DNA from 2 places in the Sphingopyxis fribergensis genome. Region 1 is predicted to be linked to the other one. Evidence: predicted binding sites of a transcription regulator. Region 1 holds the regulator's gene; the other holds the start of a gene.
What was found. The regulator LexA, encoded in region 1, represses DNA repair genes until DNA is damaged. The targets are predictions, from matches to a motif close to GTTCCNCNCTTGTTCT.
Positions count from the first base shown of each region.

Region 2: the regulator LexA is predicted to act here: its motif matches at 1,766-1,781, upstream of SKP52_RS19320 (ImuA family protein).

Region 1 is NZ_CP009122.1:1,953,538-1,965,117, reverse strand. It holds gene SKP52_RS09115 (hypothetical protein) at 1-174, shown strand, start outside; gene SKP52_RS09110 (sensor histidine kinase) at 167-1,534, shown strand; gene SKP52_RS09105 (citrate synthase) at 1,593-2,876, opposite strand; gene gltX (glutamate--tRNA ligase) at 2,915-4,393, opposite strand; gene SKP52_RS09095 (ComEC/Rec2 family competence protein) at 4,453-6,612, shown strand; gene lexA (transcriptional repressor LexA) at 6,566-7,243, opposite strand; gene SKP52_RS09085 (molybdopterin molybdotransferase MoeA) at 7,309-8,499, opposite strand; gene moaC (cyclic pyranopterin monophosphate synthase MoaC) at 8,496-8,966, opposite strand; gene trpC (indole-3-glycerol phosphate synthase TrpC) at 8,963-9,757, opposite strand; gene trpD (anthranilate phosphoribosyltransferase) at 9,754-10,752, opposite strand; gene SKP52_RS09065 (anthranilate synthase component II) at 10,749-11,339, opposite strand; gene SKP52_RS09060 (alpha/beta fold hydrolase) at 11,491-11,580, opposite strand, start outside.
Region 2 is NZ_CP009122.1:4,124,941-4,136,520, reverse strand. It holds gene SKP52_RS19325 (Y-family DNA polymerase) at 1-1,069, opposite strand, end outside; gene SKP52_RS19320 (ImuA family protein) at 960-1,763, opposite strand; gene SKP52_RS19315 (efflux transporter outer membrane subunit) at 1,922-3,322, opposite strand; gene SKP52_RS19310 (efflux RND transporter permease subunit) at 3,319-6,519, opposite strand; gene SKP52_RS19305 (efflux RND transporter periplasmic adaptor subunit) at 6,525-7,718, opposite strand; gene SKP52_RS19300 (TonB-dependent receptor) at 8,082-10,694, shown strand; gene SKP52_RS19295 (hypothetical protein) at 10,762-11,580, shown strand, end outside.

The sequences.
Region 1 (11,580 bases):
GCGCACCGCCGTACCTATGGCGACTTGGCGATGACGCTGCTGACCGCCGAAAGTGCCGCATTGCCTTCGTTGCTCGCGCCGCTGCGCCTCGATCACGCCGCGCTGGCGCCGCTCGAGGCCTCGCTGATGATGCTGCCCGCGCGTGCGGTGGCCGATGCGAGCAGCGATGAGTGAGCGTATCATCCGGGGCCGGATCGACCGGTCGGGGGCGCTGGTCAGCGCCGACGCGCCGCTGCTGCGCCTGCAACAGCGCGCCGGGGCGGGGCTCGACAAGCCGCTGGCGCTACCGCACCTCGCGCGGCTCGTTACGCTGGCCCAGCGCCTAAATCGCGATATCAGCCGCCCGCTTCATGCCGCCGACGATCATAGCGACATCCACGCATTGGTCCGCATCATACCCGATGCCGAGGGTGCGAGCCTCGAGATCAGCGACTGGCGCACGCGCCCTGTCACACAGCCGCAGGTGCCCGCGATCGCCGATAGCACCGCGGTGCCGCAAAGCTGGACCTGGGAATGCGATCAGCATCTGCGCATCGTCGCTTTGCGGGCAGCCGCCGAAGCGCCACCGATACCGGAGAGCTGGGAAGCGCGCTCGCTCTCCGAACTATTCGAGTTGCAACCCGATGAAGACGGGCGTTTCCCCGTGCTCCGCGCGCTCGCAAGGCAATCGCGCTTCGATGGTCAGCGCGTGCAGGCTGGGGGCAGGGCGATGACGCTGTCAGGCGAGGCGCTGTTCGACGCAACGGGTCGTTTTACGGGCTTTCGCGGGCTCGCGGTCGTCGCCGAAGCCGAGTCGCCCGCCGAGCCACCCTCGAGCGCCACGCTGATCGATCCGGCCTTCGGGTCGCTGCCGCTGTCCGATCCGCAGTTCGGGCGCCGGATCGACGGCGCGCTGCGCGGTCCGCTCAGCCGTATCATCGCGACGGCGGAGACGATTTCCGGACAGTTCGATGGCCCCATTCGCGCCGATTATGCACGCTATGCCGGCGATATCGCGCACGCCGGGCGCCATCTTCTGGGCCTGGTCGACGACCTGGCCGATCTGCAGAATATCGAGCGGCCCGGGTTCAAGGCGGCACAGGATGAGATCGACCTCGGCGATCTGGCGCGCCGCGCGGTCGGCCTGCTCGGCATGAAGGCCGAGGAAAAAGGCATCCGGATCGACGCGCCGCGCACGGACGACCAAATGCCCGCGACGGGCGAATTTCGCCGTGTTCTGCAGGTCCTGCTCAATCTGCTCGGCAATGCGATCCGCTATTCGCCTGAGAACTCGCTGATCTGGATCCGCGTGAACCGCGAGGGCGACCGCGCGATGGTCACCGTCGCCGACCAGGGGCAGGGGATCGACGCCGAACAGCAGGCGGTGGTGTTCGAGAAGTTCGAGCGACTGGGCCGCACCGACAGCGGCGGTTCGGGGCTCGGTCTCTATATCGCGCGGCGGCTGGCGCGGGCGATGGACGGCGAGCTGACGGTCGATAGCGCGCCGGGACAGGGCGCGCGGTTTACGCTGAGTTTACCGGCGCGCGAAGTCTGAATCGAAACGGCGGCCTGGTCGCCCACGCCGCCGCTCGAAATTATAAGGAATTTGCCGCTTAGCGCTTGTCGACCGCGACATAGGGGCGGTGCGTCGGGCCCGTGTAGAGCTGGCGCGGACGGCCGATTTTCTGTGCGGGGTCCGAAATCATTTCGTTCCACTGCGCGACCCAGCCGACGGTGCGGGCAAGCGCGAAGAGTGCGGTGAACATCGTCGTCGGGAAACCGATCGCCGACAGGATCACGCCCGAATAGAAATCGACGTTCGGAAACAGCTTCTTTTCGACGAAATAGGGATCGCTGAGCGCCATTTCCTCGAGCTGCAGCGCGACCTCGAACACCGGGTCGTTGACCTTGAGCGCCTCGAACACCTCGCGCACGGTCTTTTGCATCACCGTCGCGCGCGGATCGTAATTCTTGTAGACGCGATGACCGAAGCCCATCAGGCGGAAGGGATCGTCCTTGTCCTTCGCACGCGCGATATATTCGGGGATGCGCTCCGGACGGCCGATTTCGCGCAGCATATTGAGGGCGGCCTCGTTCGCGCCGCCATGCGCGGGGCCCCACAGGCAGGCGATGCCCGCGGCGATGCAAGCGAACGGATTGGCACCCGACGAACCCGCGAGGCGGACGGTCGAGGTCGATGCATTCTGTTCGTGATCGGCGTGGAGGATGAAGATGCGGTCGAGCGCGCGTTCGACGACCGGGTTCACCTCATAGGGTTCGGCAGGCACGCCGAAGGTCATACGCAGGAAATTGCCGGTGTAGCTCAGCGAATTGTCGGGATAGACGAAGGGCTGGCCGACCGAATATTTATACGCCATCGCCGCGATCGTCGGCATTTTCGCAATCAGCCGGTGGCTGGCGATCATCCGCTGGTGCGGATCGTGGATCTCGGTCGAGTCGGGGTAGAAGGCGCTCAATGCACCGACGACGCCGCACATCACCGCCATCGGGTGCGCGTCGCGCCGGAAGCCGCGATAGAAGGTCGCGAGCTGTTCGTGCAGCATCGTGTGGCGCGTGATCGTATTTTCGAACGTCTGCAGTTCCTCGCCGTTCGGCAGTTCGCCGTTGAGCAGGAGATAGCAAGTTTCCATGAAGCTCGATTGTTCGGCGAGGTCGCCGATCGCGTAGCCACGGTGGAGCAGCACGCCCTCGTCACCGTCGATATAGGTGAGCTGCGATTCGCAGCTCGCGGTCGAGGTGAAGCCGGGATCATAGGTGAAGGCGCCCGTTTGGGCGTAGAATTTGCGGATGTCGACGACGTCGGGGCCGACGGTGCCCGACAGGACAGGGCTATCGACGGTCTTGTCGCCGAGGGTGATTTTCGCAGTGTCGGTCATATTTTGTTCCCTGTACTGACGGCGGGGGGAGAGAGTGGCTACGCCCCTGCCGGATAATGTTGCGCTGCGTCAAGTCGCGCCAGACTCACATCGCGTCCGAGCAACAGCAGCACGTCGAAAATCCCCGGGGAAATGGTTCGGCCGGTTAGCGCCGCGCGCAACGGTTGCGCCAATTTACCGAGCCCCAGTTCGGCGGCTTCGGCTTCGGCACGCACGGCGGCGTCCAGCTCTTCTGTCGTCCAATCGTTCAGTCCGCGCAGTCGCTCTGTCACCGCAGCAAGCAGGCCTTCGGGCGAGGCCCTTAGCACCTCGGCCGCCTTTTCGTCCACTGGCAACGGGTCCGGCTGATACAGGAAAATAGCGCCATCGGCGATCTCGTCGAGCGTCTTGGCGCGCGGCTTCAGCGACTCCATCGCGCGCGCCAGCAGGTCGCGGTCGGCATCGTCCAGCGCGCGCCCAACGAGCTTTTCGACGCGCGGCGCGACGAGGCCCGCGAGGCGCGCATTATCGGCTTCACGCAGATAATGGCCGTTCAGATTTTCGAGCTTTTTGAAATCGAACCGCGACGGCGAACGGCCGACATGCGCAAGGTCGAACCACTCGGTCGCCTGCGCCCGGCTGATGATTTCGTCATCGCCATGCCCCCAGCCGAGGCGGAGCAGATAATTGTTCACCGATTCGGGAAGATAGCCGAGTTCGTCGCGGTACGCGTCGACGCCGAGCGCGCCGTGGCGCTTCGACAGCTTTGCCCCGTCGGCGCCGTGGATCAGCGGAACATGGGCATAAACGGGCTCGCACCAGTTCATCGAGCGGATCAGCGCGAGCTGGCGGAACGCGTTGTTGAGATGGTCGTCGCCGCGGATCACATGCGTCACGCCCATGTCGTTGTCGTCGACGACGACGCTGAGCATATAGGTCGGCGTGCCGTCGCTGCGCAGCAGGACGAAATCGTCGAGTTCGGCGTTCTGGACGGTGACGTCACCCTGGACCTTGTCGGCGATCGTCGCGGCGCCGTCCTGCGGCGCGCGCAGGCGGATAACATGAGGAGCCGACGGGTCGCCGTCGTCGCGGTCGCGCCACGGGCTGCGGACGCGGAAGGGCAGGCGTTTTTCCTGCGCCTCGGCACGCATCGCGGCGAGTTCGTCCTGTGTGAGGTAGCAACGATAGGCTTCGCCTTTCGCGAGCAGTTCCGCCGCAACCGCAGCGTGGCGCGGCGCGCGCGCGAACTGGAACACCGTCTCGCCGTCCCAGTCGAGGTCGAGCCACTGCATGCCGTCGAGAATCGCGTCGATCGCGGCGTCGGTCGAGCGCGCGCGGTCGGTGTCCTCGATCCGCAGCAGGAATTTGCCGCCGTGATGGCGAGCGAACAGCCAGTTGAACAGGGCGGTGCGCGCGCCGCCGATATGCAGGAAACCGGTCGGCGAGGGAGCAAATCGCGTCACCACGTCGGCGCCGGTTGCTTCGGGTGTCGCGTCGCGGCTCGCTGCTGCCACTTTGGTCTGGTTTTCGGTTGCCACTGCGGCCTCTTTCACTCAATTTGCCGCCCTTCTGGGCGGGGATCGGGGGAGCCCCTAGCATGGCGACAAGGCTGCTTCAAACGCCCATTGCGCGAGCTTGGGTCATACATTGGTGTCGGATCGCCGATGGGCTCGAAGCGCGGCTCGAGGCCGAGCGCGAGCGGGTCGGGCTCTGGCTGCCCGTTGCGCTCGGCACCGGTATCGCCGCATGGTTCGCATTACCCGCCGAGGCGCACTGGACGGGATTGCTGTTCGTGCTCGCAGGCGGCTTGTGCGCGGGGCTGCTCATCGGCTGGCATAGCCGGCTCGGGCGGCTGATCGTCATCGGGTGCGGAGTGACGGCAGCGGGCGTTTTGCTGATCTGGGCGCGCGCCCTATGGGTCGCGGCGGCGGTGTTGGCGGCACCGGTGGTGACCGAATTTTCTGCGATCGTCGAGCGCGTCGAGCCGCTGCCTGCGAAGGGACAAATTCGCATTATAGCTTTGCCGCGGAACCGCGCCGATTTGCCGCCGCGCGTGCGGTTGACGCTGCGCAGCGAACAGGCGGCCGACCTCACCGATGGCGCGACGATCGGGGTCAGGGCGCGGCTGATGCCGCCACCAACGGCGAGCCTTCCCGGCGGCTATGATTTTGCGCAGCGCGCATGGTTCGACCGCATCGGGGCGGTCGGGACGGTGTTGGGCGAGGTTTCGCGGGCGCCGGGCAGCTGGGGCGGGATACCGCCTCTGCGCGCGCGGCTCAGCGCGCATATCCATGATCAGGTTGCGGGATCGCCGGGCGGCATTGCTGCGGCGCTGGTGACGGGGGATCGCGGCGCGATCAGCGAAATCGACGAGGGGGCGATGCGGCGCAGCGGACTGGCGCATCTGCTGTCGATCAGCGGGCTGCACGTGACCGCCGTCGTCGGGTTTGCGATGCTGCTGACGATGCGGCTGTTCGCGCTGAGCCGGCGGCTGGCGCTGGCGGGTTATGTCCTTCCCCTCGCGGCAGCGGCAGGGGCGCTTGCGGGCGGTGGATATACATGGCTGGCCGGCGCCGAAGTGCCGACGCTGCGCTCGTTTATCGCCGCGCTGCTCGTGCTTGTCGCCTTTTTGATGGGGCGCGAGGCGCTGACGCTGCGGCTGGTTGCGGCGGGCGCGCTCGTCGTGCTGATCTGGCGGCCCGAATCGCTTGCGGGGCCTAGTTTCCAGCTGAGTTTTGCGGCGGTCACCGCGATCATCGCGCTGCACGAGAGCCGCCCGATGCGCGGCTTTCTGGCGCGGCGCGAGGAATCGTGGCTGCTGCGATTCGGTCGCGCCATTGCAGGGCTGCTTGTCACCGGGCTTGTCGTCGAAGTCGCGCTCGCTCCGATCGCACTGTTCCATTTCCACAAGGCGGGCCTCTATGGCGCGCTCGCCAATGTCGTCGCGATCCCACTGACGACCTTTGTTATCATGCCCGCCGAGGCGCTCGCCTTGCTGTTCGACAGCGTCGGACTGGGCGCGCCCTTCTGGTGGATTGCCGAACAGGCGCTTAGCGCGCTGATCGGACTGGCCCATGGCGTTGCGAACGCGCCGGGTGCGGTTGCGACTTTGCCGACGTTTCCGCGCTGGGGCTTTGCCCTGGCAGTCTTCGGCGGTCTCTGGCTGCTGCTGTGGAACACGCCCTGGCGTCGCGCCGGCGCATTGCCGTCGGCGATCGGAATGGCGGCGCTGCTCGTCCAGCCGCGTCCCGATCTGCTGGTGACCGGCGACGGCCGCCATATCGCCGCGGCGATTCCCGGTGGCAGCTACGCGCTGCTTCGCGACCGGGCGGGCGATTTTGTGCGCGGCAGCATGGCCGAGGCCGCAGGTGTCGATGCTCCTTTCTCGGCGCTCACCGAGCTCCCTCATGTCGAATGCAATCGCGATTTCTGCCGCTGGAGCCAGGGAAAGGGCCCGCGACGCTACATCATCCTCGCCTCGCGCGGGCGCGACCGGATCGAGGGTGCCGACATGGCGGCCGCCTGTGCCGCCGCCGATGTCGTGATCAGCGACCGCTGGCTGCCGCGCGAGTGCGTCGGGCGATGGATGACCATCGATCGCGACAGCCTGGCCGAAACCGGCGGGCTGGCGCTCTATCTGGGCGAAACACCGGGGGCCGTCGCCACGCTGCGCGCGGGCGACAGCCATCCGTGGCGTTTACCGCAACAGCTTAGTGGTAACGACGAAGCAGTCCCGACAGCCGCCCCTGCACGATGACGCGATCGGCGGGGTAGCGCTGCGGTTCATAGGCGGCGTTTGCCGGATCGAGGCGGATCATCGGGCCTTCGCGGCGGAAATATTTGAGCGTCGCATCTTGTCCGTCGACGAGCGCGACGACGATATCGCCTTCGCGTGCGGTACTCGCTTTCTGGATCAGCGCATAGTCGCCGTCGAAGATGCCCGCCTCGACCATCGAGTCGCCCGATACTTCGAGCGCATAATGTTCGCCGGAGCCGAGCAACGCGGCGGGGACCGTCAGATTATTATGGTCCTCGAACGCCTCGATCGGCACGCCGGCCGCGATCTTGCCATGCAGCGGCACCTCGACGATGTCGTTGGCGGCGATCGGTCGCAGCGCGGGGGCGGGTTTGCGCAGCGGCACGACATTTTCGCGCGGCGGAGCGGTTTTTGCCGCTTCAGGCACTTTGAGCACCTCCAGCGCGCGAGCGCGATTGGGGAGACGACGGAGAAAACCTCTTTCTTCCAAAGCACTTATCAGGCGATGTATGCCAGATTTCGACTTCAGACCCAGCGCCTCCTTCATCTCCTCGAACGATGGCGAAATGCCGCTCGTGTCGAGACGTTGCTGGATGAAGTGGAGCAGCTCGTGCTGCTTGGCGGTCAACATCGGTTGTTCTCCATGATGCCAGTTCCGGACATAGAGAGAACGATAGTGGAACAAAGCGGAACTTGTCAAGCGATGACGAGATAGTCCGCCATCGCGCCCGCGTCCTGCGCCGGGGCGCCGATCTCGCGGATCAACAGGCTGTTCGCCGAAGCCAGCGGCAGGGTCAGGCCGCTCTCCTGCCCGAGGAACGGCGTCAGATATCCATTTTCAAGGCGCGCGCGCAGGTAATCGCGGCGCGTGCCACCTTCGGGCAACGGTTCGGCAAGCGGCGCCCGTTGGACGGTGGGCAGCGGATCGCGCGCGCCGGCGAGATGGCGGATGAGCGGGAGAAGGAACAGCGTCGCGGTGACAAAGGCCGACGAAGGGTTGCCGGGCAGGCCGAGCAATATCGCATCGCCCATCGTCCCGGCGATCAACGGCTTGCCAGGACGCATCGCGATGCGCCAGAAATCGATATGGCCGCCTGCGTCTTCGAACGCGCCGCGGACATGGTCGTGATCGCCAACCGACGCGCCGCCGACGGTGACGATGACGTCGTGACGTCGCGCCAGATCTTTGAGAACCTTGGAAAGTAGCAGCCGGTCGTCGCGGACGTGATGCGGCAAGATCGGCTCGGGCACCTCGCCTGCGAGCATCGCTGCGAGCATCACGCCGTTGCTGTCCGGAATCTGGCCGGGTGCGGGGGGGCGCCCCGGCTGGACGAGTTCGTCACCCGTGGTCATAATCGCGACGCTTGGGCGCGTTCCGACGGCGAGCCCGCCCGCCCCGCTCATCGCCGCTGCGGCGATGGCACCGGGGGTCAGGCGCGTTCCTGCGGGGAGCAGGCACTCCCCGCTCGCGAAATCGGCGGCGCGTTCGCGGATATGACGTCCGCGCGTGCCCGGGCCATCGCCGGTCAACCTCAGGTGCGTGCCGTCGACGGCGACATCTTCCTGCACGACCACCGTGTCGGCGCCAGCGGGCACCATCGCGCCCGTGAAGATTCGCATCGCTTCGCGCGCACTGACCGCCCGATCGGGCGCGGCGCCCGCAGCCACTTCGCCGATTACGGCCCACGGGCCCGGTAGGTCGTCGAAACGAATCGCGTAGCCGTCCATCGCCGACAGCGGCGCGGCGGGCTGATCGCGCTGGGCGAGGACATCGTCTGAAAGATAGCGGCCAAGCGATTCGGACAGGCTGATATTTTGGCGCGGCAGCGGCTCCCGAAGCGCGAAAAGCCGTGCCTGCGCCTGCTCGACGGGAAGCAGGCCCGTCATCCGGCGCGCCAGTCGCCCGAGCGGCCGCCGCTCTTTTCGAGCAGGCGAATATCGCCGACGATCATTTCGCGATCGAGCGCCTTGGCCATGTCGTAGAGGGTGAGGAGTGCGACCGAAGCGGCGGTCAGCGCTTCCATCTCGACTCCGGTGGGGCCCGTTGTGGCCGCCGTCGCGGTGACAGCGATGCCATTTTCTTCCCATGCGAAATCGATGCCGACCTTGGTCAGGGCAAGCGGATGGCAGAGCGGGATGAGGTCGGCGGTGCGCTTCGCGGCCATAATCCCGGCTATGCGCGCGGTCGATAGAACATCGCCCTTGGGCGCGTTGCCGCTGCGGATCGCGTCGAGCGCGTCCGCGGACATGGTGATGCGCCCACCCGCGACCGCGCGGCGCTGCGTGGCGGGCTTGGTGCCAACATCGACCATCGACGCAGCCCCGCTTTCGTCGAGGTGCGTCGGGCGAGTCACGCGGCGGCGCCCGTTAGCAGCGCGCGCGTTGCCGCCGTGACGTCGTCCTGGCGCATCAGGCTTTCGCCGACGAGGAAGGTTTTGACGCCGCTCCGCGCCAGTCTTTCGCAATCGGCGTGGCTGGCGATGCCGCTTTCGCCGACGAGCAATGTTCCGGGCGGGACGCGCTTTGCAAGGCGTTCTGTGACGCCCAGATCGGTTTCGAAGGTTCTGAGGTCGCGGTTGTTGACACCGATGAGGCGCGACGTCAGCCTTGTCAGCGCGCGATCGAGTTCGGCCTCGTCATGGACTTCGACGAGTATGTCCATGCCGCGTTCGATCGCTGCGGCCTCGATTTCCTGCATCACGCCATCCTCGAGCGCGGCGACGATGATCAGGATCGCATCGGCGCCGATCGCGCGCGCTTCGGCGACCTGCCACGGGTCGACCATGAAATCCTTGCGCAGCGCAGGGAGGGTGCAGGCGGCGCGCGCCGCGACCAGATAATCTTCATGTCCCTGAAAATAGAACGCATCGGTCAGGACCGACAGGCAAGCCGCTCCACCCGCTGCATAAGCGCGCGCATGATCGGCAGGGTCGAAATCATCTCTTATCAATCCCTTGGATGGTGACGCTTTCTTGATTTCTGCGATCAGGCCGAAACCGCCCGCGTCGATCTTGGCCTGAAGCGCCGCCGCGAAGCCGCGAACCGGGCCGGCGTCGATTGCGTCAAGTTCGGACAGCGTGCGCAGCGCGCGGCGCTCGGTCACTTCGTCGGCCTTGGTGGCGAGGATTTGGGTCAGCTTGTTCATTTATACGCGATCCAGCAATTGAGAAGCGCGTTGGCAAGGCCTTTGTCGATCGCTTCGGCGGCTTCCTCGACACCCTCGATCAGCGTTGCGGCCGCACCCGCAACAACGAGCGCTTCGGCGGCGTTGTAGAGGACGGCATCGCGATACGCACCTGGCTCGCCTTCGAGCAAGCGGCGAAGCGCCTTTGCGTTATATTCAGCGTCGCCGCCACGAATTTCGGCGAGCGAGCGTGTCGGAAGGCCCGCATCGGCGGCAACGCTGCGCTGCATCCGGACCCCCTCGGGCATCACCACCGCAACCTCGTTGCCGCCCGCAAGCGAGAGCTCGTCGAGCCCCTCGTCGCCCGAAATGACGCGCGAATGTTCGGTGCCGAGCCGGTGCAGCGCCTCGGCATAGACCGGCACATAGGCGGGACGGGCGATACCGACGAGCTGGCGCGTGACGCGCGCGGGATTGGCGAGCGGCCCCATCAGGTTGAAGATCGTTCGGCGACCGATCGCCTTGCGGATCGGCATGATGCGCTTCATCGCCGGATGGCGAGTTCCGGCGAAGAGGAAGCAGATGCCGAGGTCGGCGAGTTGTTCCTCGGCTTGCCGGTCGGCCCGTTCCATGTCGAGACCGAGCGCCTCCAGCGTGTCGGCGGCGCCAGATTTGGAAGAAGCAGCGCGATTCCCGTGTTTTGCAACCGGAACTTCGCACGCCGCAACGACGATCGAAACGGCGGTCGAGACGTTGAGCGTATGATGACCGTCGCCGCCGGTGCCGCAGACGTCAATCGCGCCCGCAGGTGCTGCGACGGGGATCAGCCGGTCGCGCATCGCCTGCGCCGCTGCGGCGATTTCGACCATCGTTTCGCCGCGATCGGACAGAGCGATCAGGAATTCGGTAACCTGCTCATCGCTCGCGCCGCCGTCGAGCATCGTCGCGAAGGCGTCCTCGGCCTCGTCGTGATCGAGCAACTGCGCCGGATCGGGAAACGGCCCGAAACGGCTCATGCCGCCTTCCGCGCGCCGATGGGCAATCCCGCGATTGCCATGAAGTTCGCGAGCATCGCGTGGCCATGCTCGGTCGCGATGCTTTCGGGATGGAATTGCACACCGTGAATCGGCAGCTCGGCATGGCGGAAGCCCATCACCGCACCGTCGTCGCTCGTCGCGTTGATTATCAGCTTTTCTGGAATATCAACGACTTCGAGGCTATGGTAACGTGTGGCCTGGAATGGCGACGGCAGGCCGACGTAAAGGCCGCTGTTGTCGTGGCAGACGGGCGAGGTCTTGCCGTGCATCAGATGGCCGCGCTGGACGGTCCCGCCGAAATGCTGGCCGATCGCCTGATGCCCAAGGCAAACGCCGAGCAGCGGCCGTCGCGCATCGGCGCAGGCTGCAACGAGATCAAGGCTGATTCCGGCTTCGTTCGGCGTACAAGGGCCGGGCGATATGAGGATGGCATCAGCGCCGGTCGCGAGCGCTTGCAACGCGGTCAGCGCGTCGTTGCGTTCGACACGCACCTCGGCGCCCAGTTCGATCAGATAATGAACAAGGTTAAAGGTGAAGCTGTCGTAATTGTCGATGACGAGGATCATGGGGGCGCACTAACGGTTTTGGGGAAGTTGGGGAAGGGATAGAAGCTTTTCGGCTCCCAAACCCACCTTCGTCATTCCCGCGAAAGCGGGAACCCAGCGAGCCGAGGTTGCAACTGGGTTCCCGCTTTCGCGGGAATGACGAGGGGTTGTGTTACTGGGCCATCAGCTTCGCCAGATCGTCCTTCCAGAATTTCGCCCAGGTGTGGGTGCCGTGGCCCTTGGTCTCGGGGCTCGCGGCGAT
Region 2 (11,580 bases), 2.2 Mb from region 1:
CGAGCTTCAATTGCGTCGCGCCGAGCGCCTCGAGCCGCGGCACCGCGAGGCGTATCATGTCGAAGCCGAAGCCGGGGTCGAGCGGGTCGGCGAGGCTGTCCATACGCTCGGCGAACAGGCGCATCACGAGGCCGGTGTCGCGGGTCGGATGGCCGGTTTCGATTGCGATGGCGCGCGCGAGGCCGTCGCTGCGAAAGAAGGTGGCGCGGAAATGGCGCCCGCCCTTGCCGCGTTCGCCGAGCTCCTCGATCGCTTCGCCGACGAGCTCGGCTAGCACCTTGGCCGCGTACGCGGTGCTGCCAAGCGGCTCGGCAAAGCGGCGTTCGGCGACCACTGGGGGTAGGGCAATGCGCGGGTCGAGCGGGCTGGGCGCATCGCCGAGCAGGCGGCGCAATGCCATCGCGGCGTCGGCGCCGAAGCGCGCGGCGATATTCGCCATCGGGCGGCTCGCGAGGTCGCCGATCGTCTTCAATCCCGCGCGGACGAGCGCGGTCGCCGCTTCGGCTTCGAGTTCGAGCGCGGCGACGGGCAGGCGGCGGATCGCCTCTCCTTCATCTGGGGCGGGGCGCGTCTGGTAGCGCGCGAGTGCACGCGCGGCGTCGGCGGTGGGGCCGAGTGCGTGGCGGAGGGTCAAACCGAGCCGCGCAAGGCGCCTTTCGACATCGCGCACGAGCTCCGCCTCGCCGCCGTAAAGATGGTCGGCGCCCGCGATATCGAGGATCAGGCCATCGGGGGCGTCGAGCGCGACAAGCGGAGAGTAGCGCGCGCAGCCCTGCGCGAGCCGGTCGAGCCAGTCCTGGTCGAGCACCGGATCATGCGGAACGACGGCGAGTTCACCCACTTGCGCGCGCGCATCGGCGAGCGGCATGCCGACGCGCAGCCCGACCGCCAGCGCCGCCGCGTCGACGCTCGCGATCCGCATCGCGCCGCGCTGCTTCTCGGCGAAGACGAGCGGGGCGTCAGGCAGCCTCGGCGCCGTGCGAAGCCATCGCTCGGCGGGCAGGAAGGGGAAGAAGAGCGCCAGATAGCGCCGCTTCGTCGGCATTTGGGCCGAAGCATTTTTCGTCATGGTTCCAGTCCAGTCGCCAGCGCGTCCCCGCGGGGCCGCCGCGCCAGCGCAGCAGTTCGAGGTCGAAGGCGGGGGCGCCCGGGGCGTTCGCTTCCAGAGCGTGCGACGACGCGGCGGCGACGTTCCAGCGCGTTTCGGCGACGCTCGGCGACGGCGATGCATTGAGCCGAAGCATCAGGAGCGTGGTGCCCGCATCGCGTGCGCCGAGCGTAAGGCGGCGTCCGGCGGTGAGGTCGAGCAAAGGGAATTTGCCCCAGCTTTCGACGATCACCGCCGCCGACCCCGCGCAGCGGATCGCGTCGTTCGCGCAGGCGAGCAGCATTTTCGGATCGCCCGCCTCGACAAGCAGCAACCGGTCGGGGTCGCCGCCGAGTTCGGCGATGCCGGGGGCGTAGATATGGCCGCTACGCTTGCCGGCATCGCTCGTGCGCAGCCAGATCAGCGGCGCCTTGCCGGGCGTGCGTAAGGCCATGAGCGCCGCAAAGGCCGCTGCACTCGTCGCGTCGAGCGCGTCGGCGGCGAAAAATTCATGGGTGCGCCCGGTCGCAAGCCCGCCGCCGATCGCGGCGTCGAAGCGCGCGTGCCCGCTCGCCAGCCAGCCCTGGGCCGGGCGGCTTTCGAAACCGCCATCGGCGGACAGCCGAGCGATGCGTTGGCGCAGCCCGGCGAGTATGGGAGACGACTCGCGCATCATTTGTTCCTGATATGTTCTATTAGCGCGCGAGCGGGTGCGATTGTCAAGATGAGTCGGGATGGCGCGCATCCATAGTTCGTCATTCCCGCGAAAGCGGGAACCCAGTTCCCGACGCTGGCTCGCTGGCTTCCCGCTTTCGCGGGAATGACGACGGTGGGTTAGCGGGCTTCTACGCCTGCGCTGCTGTCGCCGCCCAATGCGCGGAACAACGAGATTCGCGTGCTGACGAGCAGCAATTGCGTCGCGATCTCGCTCCGCCGCGCCGAATAAAGGCTGCGCTGTGCGTCGAGACTGGAGAGGAAACTGTCGACGCCGCCCTTGTAGCGCGCGTCGGTCAGCGTCGCGGTATCGGCGGCGGCTTCGGTGTTCGCTGCGGCGGCGCGGACGCGTTCCGCTATCGTGCCCTGCACCGCCAGCGCATCGGCGACCTCGCGGAACGCGGTCTGGATCGCGCCTTCATAGCCTGCGAGCGCGGCATCGCGCTGCGCCTCGCTGACCGCAACCCCCGCCCGGCGCCCGCCGGCGTCGAAGATCGGCGCGGTGGCATCGCCGCCCGCCGACCAGCTGAACGACCCGCTGTCGAACAGGCTGCCGAGCGCGTTGCTGGCAAAGCCGAGCAGTCCGGTCAGCGAAATCGAGGGGAAGAGCTGCGCGCGCGCGACGCCGATGTCGGCATCCGCGGCGCGCAGGCCATATTCGGCCTCGATTACGTCGGGACGGCGAAGCAGGATTTCGGAGCTGACCCCGGCGGGCAGCGACACGATCGCCGGCGTCACTTCGGTCAGGCTCGCGGGGAGCAGCGCGCGGTCGATATCGCCGCCGACCAGCAGGCGGATCAGATTCTCGTCCTGCGCGAGCGCGGTCCGTTGCTGTGCAATCGAATCCTCGGCGGTCGCGAGGATTTGTTCGGCCTGGCGCAGATCGGTGCGCGGCGCGACGCCGCCGTCGAGCCGCGCTTTGGTCAGGCGCACGCTTTCGCGCGCACTGGCGGCGGTATCCTCGGCAATTTTGAGCAGGTCGCGGTCGGCGCCATAGGTCGCCCAGGTATCGGCGAGGCTGGCGATCAGCGCGAGTCGCACGGTGCGCGACGCCGCCTCGGTCCCAAGCGCACGGTTGCGGTCGGCCTCGGTCGCGTTGGCAAGCTTGCCGAACAGGTCGAGCTCGAAGGCGGTGATGCCGCCGCGTAGCGAAAAATCGCCGCTGCTCCCACCACTTCCGCTCGAATCCGAATAGCCCGCCCCTGCGCTGATCCCGAGTTCGGGGAATTGCCCCGACCGTGTGACACGCACTTGCGCACGCGCCGCGGCGACATTGGCGTAGGCGACGCGCAGGTCGCGGTTGTTCGTCAGCGCCTGATCGGTCAGCGATTGCAGCCGGGGGTCGGTGAACACGCTTTTGTACGAGAGGATCGGCAGCGCCGCTTCGCTCTGTAGCAGATAGGCGTCGCCGGCGGGCCAGCTTTGCGGCACGGGCGGCGTCGGCAGCACCGTTTTCGGCGCAAGCGAGCAGCCAGCGAGGGCGAGCGTGCTGGCCATCAGCAGGACGCGGGCGCGGGTCATGCCGGCACCTCCGCCGCGCCTTCACCCTTATTCTTGCCGAACCGCGCGCGCACCGCCGCCAAGCCGTCGCGCACGCCGCGGCGGACGAGGACGAAGAAGAGCGGGATGAAGAAGATCGCGAGGAAGGCCGCGGTGAGCATCCCGCCGATCACCGAGGTGCCGATTGCGACGCGGCTGTTCGCCCCCGCGCCGGTCGCGATCGCGAGCGGCAGCACGCCGAAAATGAAGGCAAAGCTGGTCATCAGGATCGGGCGCAGGCGGATGCGCGCCGCGGCAACCGCGGCCTCGATCACACGCTTGCCCTTGCGCTCCTCCTGCTCGGCAAATTCGATCATCAGGATCGCATTCTTCGCGGCGAGCCCCATGGTTGTGAGCAGACCGATCTGGAGATAGACGTCGTTTTCGAGCCCGCGCAAATTCACCGCGAATACCGCGCCGATCAGCCCGAGCGGAATGACGAGCAGCACCGCGAGCGGGATCGACCAGCTTTCGTAGAGCGCGGCGAGGCAGAGGAAGACGACGAGCAAGGACAGGCCGTAGAGCAAAGGCGCCTGCCCCGAAGAGAGGCGCTCCTCATAAGAGGAGCCCGACCAGGCGACGCTGGTTCCCGGAATTTCGTTCGCCATGCGCTCCATTTCGTCCATCGCCTCGCCCGAACTGGTGCCGGGGGTGGGCTGGCCCGAGATTTCGAACGCCGGGACGCCCTGGAAACGCGAGCTGCTGCTCGGCGTCGTCGACCAGCCGACGGTCGCAAAGGCCGAGAAGGGCGACATTTCGCCGTCGGTTGCGCGGACATACCATTGGCTGAGGTCTTCGGGCTTGGCGCGATAGGGGGCATCGCCTTGGACATAGACGCGCTTGACGCGCCCCTTGTCGATGAAATCGTTGACGTAGCGTCCGCCCCACGCGGTCGCGAGCGTGTTGTTCACATCGCCATTGTCGATGCCATAAGCGGTTAGCCGCTGCGTATCGACATCGATCTTCAGCGTCGACACGTCGGGCAGATCGGACAGGCGCACCGAGGTGAGTTTCGGATTTTCGTTCGCCATCGCGAGCAGCTTTTCGCGCGCGGCGACAAACTCGTCGCGGCTCATCCCGCTGCGGTTCTGGAACTGCATCGTGAAGCCTGCCGAATCGCCGAGCCCGCGCACCGCGCCGGGGACCAGCGCGAAAACCTGTGCGTCGCGTATTCCGGCGAGCGCGGCGCGTGCGCGCGTCGCGATCGCCTCGGCGCTGCGTTCCTTGCCCGGGCGTTCGTCCCAATGGACGAGGTTCACAAAGCCCTGGCCGGTGTTCTGGCCGACCGCGCCGCCACCGCCGCCGCCGCCGGCGACGAGGAATAGCGCCCCGACATTCGCCTTTTCCTCGCTCAGCAGATATTTTTCGACCCTGTCGCGCACTTCGAGCGTGCGCGCCTGCGTCGCGCCCGCGGGCAGGCGGAACTGGACCGAAACGCGACCCTGGTCCTCATTGGGCAGGAAGCCGCTCGGCAGCCGAAGGAAGAGGAAGGCAAGCGCGGCGAGCAGCACGACATAGATGCCGAGGAACAGCCATTTGCGGTCGACGACTTTGGTGACGCTGCCGACATAGCGGTCGACCGAGCGGTCGAAGCGCGTGTTGAAGCCGGTCTTGGCGCGTTCGAGAAAGGCATGGACGCGCGGGAAGCGCCCGCCGTTACCCGCGTCGCCATGCTCCTTGGGTTTCAGCAAGGTCGAGGTCAGCGCGGGGCTCAGGATCAGAGCGACGAGCACCGACAACGCCATCGCCGAAACGATGGTGACCGAGAATTGGCGATAGATGACGCCGGTCGACCCGCCGAAGAAGGCCATCGGCAGGAACACCGCCGACAGCACGAGCGCGATCGCAATCAGCGCGACCTGCAATTCCTTCATCGACTGGATCGTCGCCTCGCGCGCCGACATGCCGGGATTTTCTTCCATCAACCGCTCGACATTCTCGACGACGACGATCGCGTCATCGACGAGCAGCCCGATCGCCAGCGTCAACCCGAACAGGGTCAGTGTGTTGATACTGAAGCCCAGCATATAGAAAATGCCGAAGGTGCCGAGCAGCACGACGGGCACCGCGATCGCGGGGATCAACACCGCGCGCCAGCTTTGCAGGAAGACGAACATGACAAGGATGACGAGCAGGATCGCTTCGAACAGCGATTTCTGCACCTCGCTCACCGACAGCTTGATGAAGGCGGTCGAATCATTGGCATAGCTGTAGGTCAGGCCGTCGGGAAAATCGGCGCCGAGTTCGGTCATCCGCGCCTTGACGCGGTCGGCGGTTTCGAGCGCGTCGGCGCCCGGCGACAGCGAGATCGACATGCCCGATCCGGGGTGCCCGTTGATGCGGACGATCGTGCTGTAATTTTCGGCGCCGACCTCGACCCGTGCGATATCCTTGATCCGCACCGTCGCGCCATCGGGCAGCGTCTTCAGCACGATATTCTCGAACTGGTCGACCGTCTGCATCCGTGACTGGGCGGTGACCGTCGCGTTGAGCATCTGGCCCTCGGGCGCGGGAAGGCCGCCGACTTCGCCCGCCGCGACCTCGCTGTTTTGCGCGGTGATCGCCGCGACCACGTCGCTTGGCATCAACGACACCGCGGCGAGCCGCTGCGGGTTGAGCCAGATCCGCATTGCGTGCGGCGATCCGAAGACGTTGACGTCGCCGACGCCCTCGACGCGCGAGAGGGGGTCCTGGATATTGGAGGAGAGATAGTCGGAGACGTCCTGGTTCGACCGTGTGTCGGTCGTGTCATAGACGCCGACGAGCAGCAGCGAATCCGAATTGGACTTGGTGACGCGCACGCCCTGTTGCTGGACCTGTTGCGGCAGGCGCGAGACCGCCGACTGGATCTTGTTCTGGACCTGCACCTGCGCGATGTCGGGGTCGGTGCCCTTTTCGAAAATCGCGGTGATGCTCGCCTGTCCGCGCGAGCTTGACTGCGAGCTGAAATAGAGCAGGCCGTCGATCCCGGTCAGTTGCTGTTCGAGCACCTGCGTAACGCTGTTCTCGATCGTCTCGGCCGACGCGCCCGGATAGGTGGCGCGGATATTGACCTGCGTCGGCGCGATGTCGGGATATTGCTCGATCGGCAGCGAAAAAAGCGCGCCCACCCCGCCGAGCATGACGATGATCGCCAGCACCCAGGCGAAGATCGGCCGGTCGATGAAGAGGCGTGACATGGGCGCTACTTGCCCTTGGCTTCGGCGGTGCCGCCCGTCGCGGCACCCTTGGGTTGTGCTCCCACCCGCTGTACGCTGCTCGCGGGCACCGGCCGGATCGGCGCCCCTTGGCGCAAATTGCCGATCCCTTGCGTGATCACGCGCTCGCCCGGTTTCAGCCCGTCGGTGACGACCCAGTTGGCGCCGACGGTGCGGTCGGCGACGATCTTGCGCCGCGCCGCCTTATTGTCCTTGCCGACGAGATAGACGAAGGCCGAGCCGTCGAAATCGCGCTGGACCGCGGCCTGCGGCAACAGGATTGCCGACGGGTTCACCGCTTGGTCGAACAATGCGGTCACGAACATGCCGGGCAGCAACACGCCGCGCGGGTTGGGAAAGCGTGCGCGCAGCGTCACCGTGCCGGTTGCCTCGCTGACCGTGACTTCGGAGAATTGGACGGTGCCGACCGGGCCATAGGCGCTGCCATCCTCGAGCCGCAGTCGCACCGACGCGCTGCCCGCTGTCACCCCGCCGCTCTCGATCGCCTGGCGCAGCCGCGTGAGTTCGGCGCTCGACTGCTGCATGTCGACATACATCGGGTCGGTCTGCTGGATCGTCGCGAGCGGGGTCGCCTGGCTCGCGCTGACGAGCGCGCCGGGGGTCGCGAGGCTGCGCCCGATGCGTCCGCTGATCGGCGCGGTGATCGTCGCATAGCGGAGGTTGATCCGCGCGGTTTCGAGCGCGGCGTTATTCTGGGCGATCGCCGCGCGCGCCATCCGCGCCTCTGCCAGTGCGTCGGTATAATCCTGCTCGGCGACGGCCTGCATCTTGGCCAGCGGTTCGAGGCGGCGCGCGCGCTCCTCCGCAGCCTGCGCGCTCGCGCGGGCGCTGGCGAGATTTGCCGCGGCCTGTTCGACCCCCGCTTGATAGAGGCTCGGGTCGATCTGGTAGAGCGGCTGGCCGGCGCGGACGAAGCCGCCTTCGGTGAACAGGCGGCGGCGGATCAGGCCGTTGACCTGCGGCCGCACTTCGCTGGTTTCGAACGCGACGGTGCGCCCGCCGAGCGAGGTGGTCACGGGCACCGCCTCGACCCTGGCGACGACATAGCCGACCTCGGGCGCACCGCGGCCGCCCTTTTCCTCTTCGGCTGAGCAGGCGCCAAGCGACAGGCTAACGGCACACAGGGCTCCGGCCAGCAACAGCGACCTTTTGTCCAGCATAGTTGGTTGTTCTCGTATCGGTTCGCCGAGGGCGGGGAGGAATTTAGCCCTATTCAACCCATTGGGTTGCCCCATGCAAGCGCAATGCGGGGGTTGCGACAAATTACGACAATTTCCTGCCCCGGCGATTGTGCCGAAGAAAACTCCGGCTTTGGGAGGCTGGGTTGTCCTACAATTAGGGGCTTGACACCGGTGTATCAATTTTGGATAGTCCATGACACCGGTTACCTAGATCGGTGATAACAAAACAATATGCGTGAGGGGATGTTTTGGTCGGCCACAAGGTCACGGCCCCGCATATCTCTCCGGGAATTTCTGAAAAAGCGGTTCACACGAACTGGTTTTCGAGGTGGGAGGATGACAATGGCTATTCGGATGAGGGGCGTGCACGCGTTGGCACGACTGGCGGGCGGGGCATCGCTTGCCATATTGGCGACTGCTTCGGCTTATGCGCAGGATGCCGCGGCGGCGCCCGAGGATGACGCGATCATCGTCACCGGCATTCGCGCCTCGCTCGAACAGGCGGCCGACATCAAGCGCGAAGCGTCGCAGGTGATGGACGTCATCACCGCCGAGGACGTCGGCAAGCTGCCAGACGCCAACGTCGCCGAGGCGCTTCAGCGCGTCACCGGCGTTCAGATCACCCGCGTCTTCGGCGAAGGCCAGTCGGTGTCGGTGCGCGGCCTGCAGCAGGTGCGCGTCGAGGTCGACGGGCGCACGCTGCTCGGCTGGTCGGCGCGTCTTTCGCCGCCCGAAAACGACCAGCTCGGCCGTTCGTCGGGGCTCGATTCGGTGCCCTCCAGCCTGTTTGGCCGCCTTGAAGTGCGCAAATCGCCGCTCGCGAGCAATGCCGAGGGCGGGCTTGGCGGCACGGTGAACCTGGTCACGCCGAAGCCGCTGTCATTCAAGGAGCCGACGATCTCGCTCCGCGCGCAGGGTGTTTATTCGGAAAATTCGGACAAGTTCGAACCCGCGATCACCGGCTTTGCGACGACCAAGTTCGCCGACGGCCGTATCGGCGTCATGCTCGCCGGCGAATATCAGAAGCGCACCTCGACGACGCAGACGTTCGAGCGCAACAATTTCCTCAACCGTAATTACACCGCCGGTGGGACGACGACGGTTCAACAGACGCCGGTGCTGCTGCAATATGAACAGTTCACGGTCGACCGCTCGCGGCTCGGCCTCAACGGCGCTATCCAGTTCGAGGTGACGCCCGAATTCACCATCACCGCCGACGCGCTCTATTCGAAGCTCAAGACCGGGCGCCGCCAGGACTTCTTCGCCTTTCGCCTGCCCACCGGCACCAATCCGGTGACGGGCGCGGTGGTGGACGACGGCATGGTCGTCGCGGGCAATACCAATGGCACGGTCACCACCGCCGGACAGATCCGCAACGAGCCGACCGAAAGCTTCCTCTACGGGCTCAACGGTAAATATCAGGGCGACAACGGGCTGACGATCGAGGCCGACGGCTATTACAGCAAGGGCACGATCGACCAGACGATCCAGATCATCACCTTGCAAGGGACCGCCGCGGTGCCCGGCGCGTTCGATTTTCGGGACCAGACGGTCCCGTCGCTGACGCTTGGGGGCACGTTCGATCCAACGGATTACGCGTCCTACAATCCCGCGACCAACGGCGTGCGCAGCAACCGCCTGCTCGGCCTGCTCGAAGAATGGACGGGCAAGCTCGACGTCAGTTATGAGACGGGGGGCGGGGTCACGATCGCGGCGGGGGTGCGCTATACCGACCTCCACGCGCGCTCGAACGCCTTCCGCAGCCAGGTCACGCCGACCCGCGACGAGATCGAGCCCTATCTGAAGCTGGTCGACGCGGGCGATTTCCTGACCGACATGCCCGGCACCTTCCCGCGCAGTTTTTTGAGCACCGCGCCGACCTTCGACTATGTCTTCAACCGCGCGCAGGGGGCTGAACCCAACCCCGATCCGAACGGCCGCTCGACCCTGTTGCCCAATCTCCAGCGCGATTATGACTTCAGCGAAAAGACGCTCGCGGGTTACCTGATGGTGTCGGGCGAAGGCGAGATCGCTGGCATCCCGTACAAGGCCAACGCCGGGGTGCGTATCGCCTCGACGCGCCTGTCGGTCGACAGCTATGTCAATGTCGGCGCGGTCAGCACGCTGGTCACCGACAAGAACCGCTATACCAACGTCCTGCCCAGCGCGAATATCGCGTTCAACATCAGCGACGATTTCCTGATCCGCGTGTCGGGATCGCAGACGATGCAGCGCGCCTCGATCGCCGATCTTGCACCATCGACCTTCTTCAACGCGACGAACCTGTCGGTCACCGGTGGCAATGTGAATCTCGAACCGCCGATCGCGACGCAGGCCGATATCAGCTTCGAATATTATACGGGCAAAAGTTCGCTGATCTCGGGCGCGCTTTTCTACAAGGACGTCAAGAATTTCATCGCCAATTTCGTAACCACCGGCGTCGACCTCAATCTTGACGACCAGGGCCGCGAACTGACCTTCTCGCGCCCGGAGAATCTTGCGAGCGCGAAGATCAAGGGGTTCGAAATCGGCATCCAGCAATTCCTGGACTTCCTGCCCTCGCCGCTCGACGGCTTTGGCGTCATCGCCAACTATACCTATTCGGACGCCGAGGATAATGCGGGCTTCCCGCTCGTCGCGGTGTCGAAGAACAGCTACAACCTCGTCGGCCTCTACGAGAAAGGCCCTTTCTCGGCGCGTCTCGCCTATAATTACCGCGACGAGGCGGTGTTCGAATTTTCGCAGGGACGCCCCAGCTTCGTCGGCTCGCGCTCGCAGCTCGACGCGCAGGTCGGGCTCGACCTCACGAAGAATATCGCGCTGTCGTTGCAAGCGCAGAATCTGATGCCCAAGAAATCGGCGACGAGCGAGTATAGCAATTTCAACACGACCGCGCTCAACAGCTACGCCCTGTCCGAACGGCGCTTCTCGGTCGGCGTGCGCGCGAAGTTCTAAAGGGTCTCGCCATGGCGGGGTGGGTCGCGCGCCGCCATGGTTGAGACCGCAGGGAGTATTACGGGTTATGATTTCGGGTAATCAGCGTGCGCGCTTCGTTTCGGTTCTGGCGCTCGGCGCGGCACTGACTTTCCCGCTAGAGGCGCAGCCGACGACATTGCCCAGGATCCTTTCGGATCCGGCAACGGCCGCCGCGAACCCGCTCCCCGACTTCAGCTACGCCGGCTATGGCTTCGGCCTCGCGCCGATCCCTGCCGATGCGGGAACGATCGTTGACGTGACCGATCATGGCGCGATCCCCGACGACGGGCTCGACGATACGAAGGCGGTGCTGCGCGCACTCGCCGTGGCGAACGCGGTCAAGGGCAAGGTGACGCTGCGTTTCCCCAAGGGGCGCATACAGATCACCGAAGTGCTGCGTATCACGCGCAGCGACATCATACTCGACGGCGCGGGTAATGGGCCAGGGGGCAGCGAACTCTGGTTCCCGCGCCCGCTGAAGCTCATCGACAAAAGCCATGATTATGACGAATTGCGCGAATATCTCGTCCGCGAGAAGAAGCAGCAGGTCGAGCCCGAAAATAATATCGACTATCTGTTCACCGAATATACCTGGTCCGGCGGGATGATCTATGTCGCGCCCGAGGGCAGTCGCCCGGTCTCCTACGACGGGACGAAGGATGTTCGCGACCCCGTGCTCGCCAACGGCGTGTCGGGCAAGCAGTTCAGCCGCACGCTGACCGTCGATAATGCCGCAAAGCTGAAGGTCGGCGACGTCGTACAGCTGCAATGGTTTTCGGTCGACGGGCCAAAGAGCCAGATACTGAAGTCGCTCTACGGCGACACCGACCTGCCGATCGGATCGCACCACTGGACCTTCCCGAAC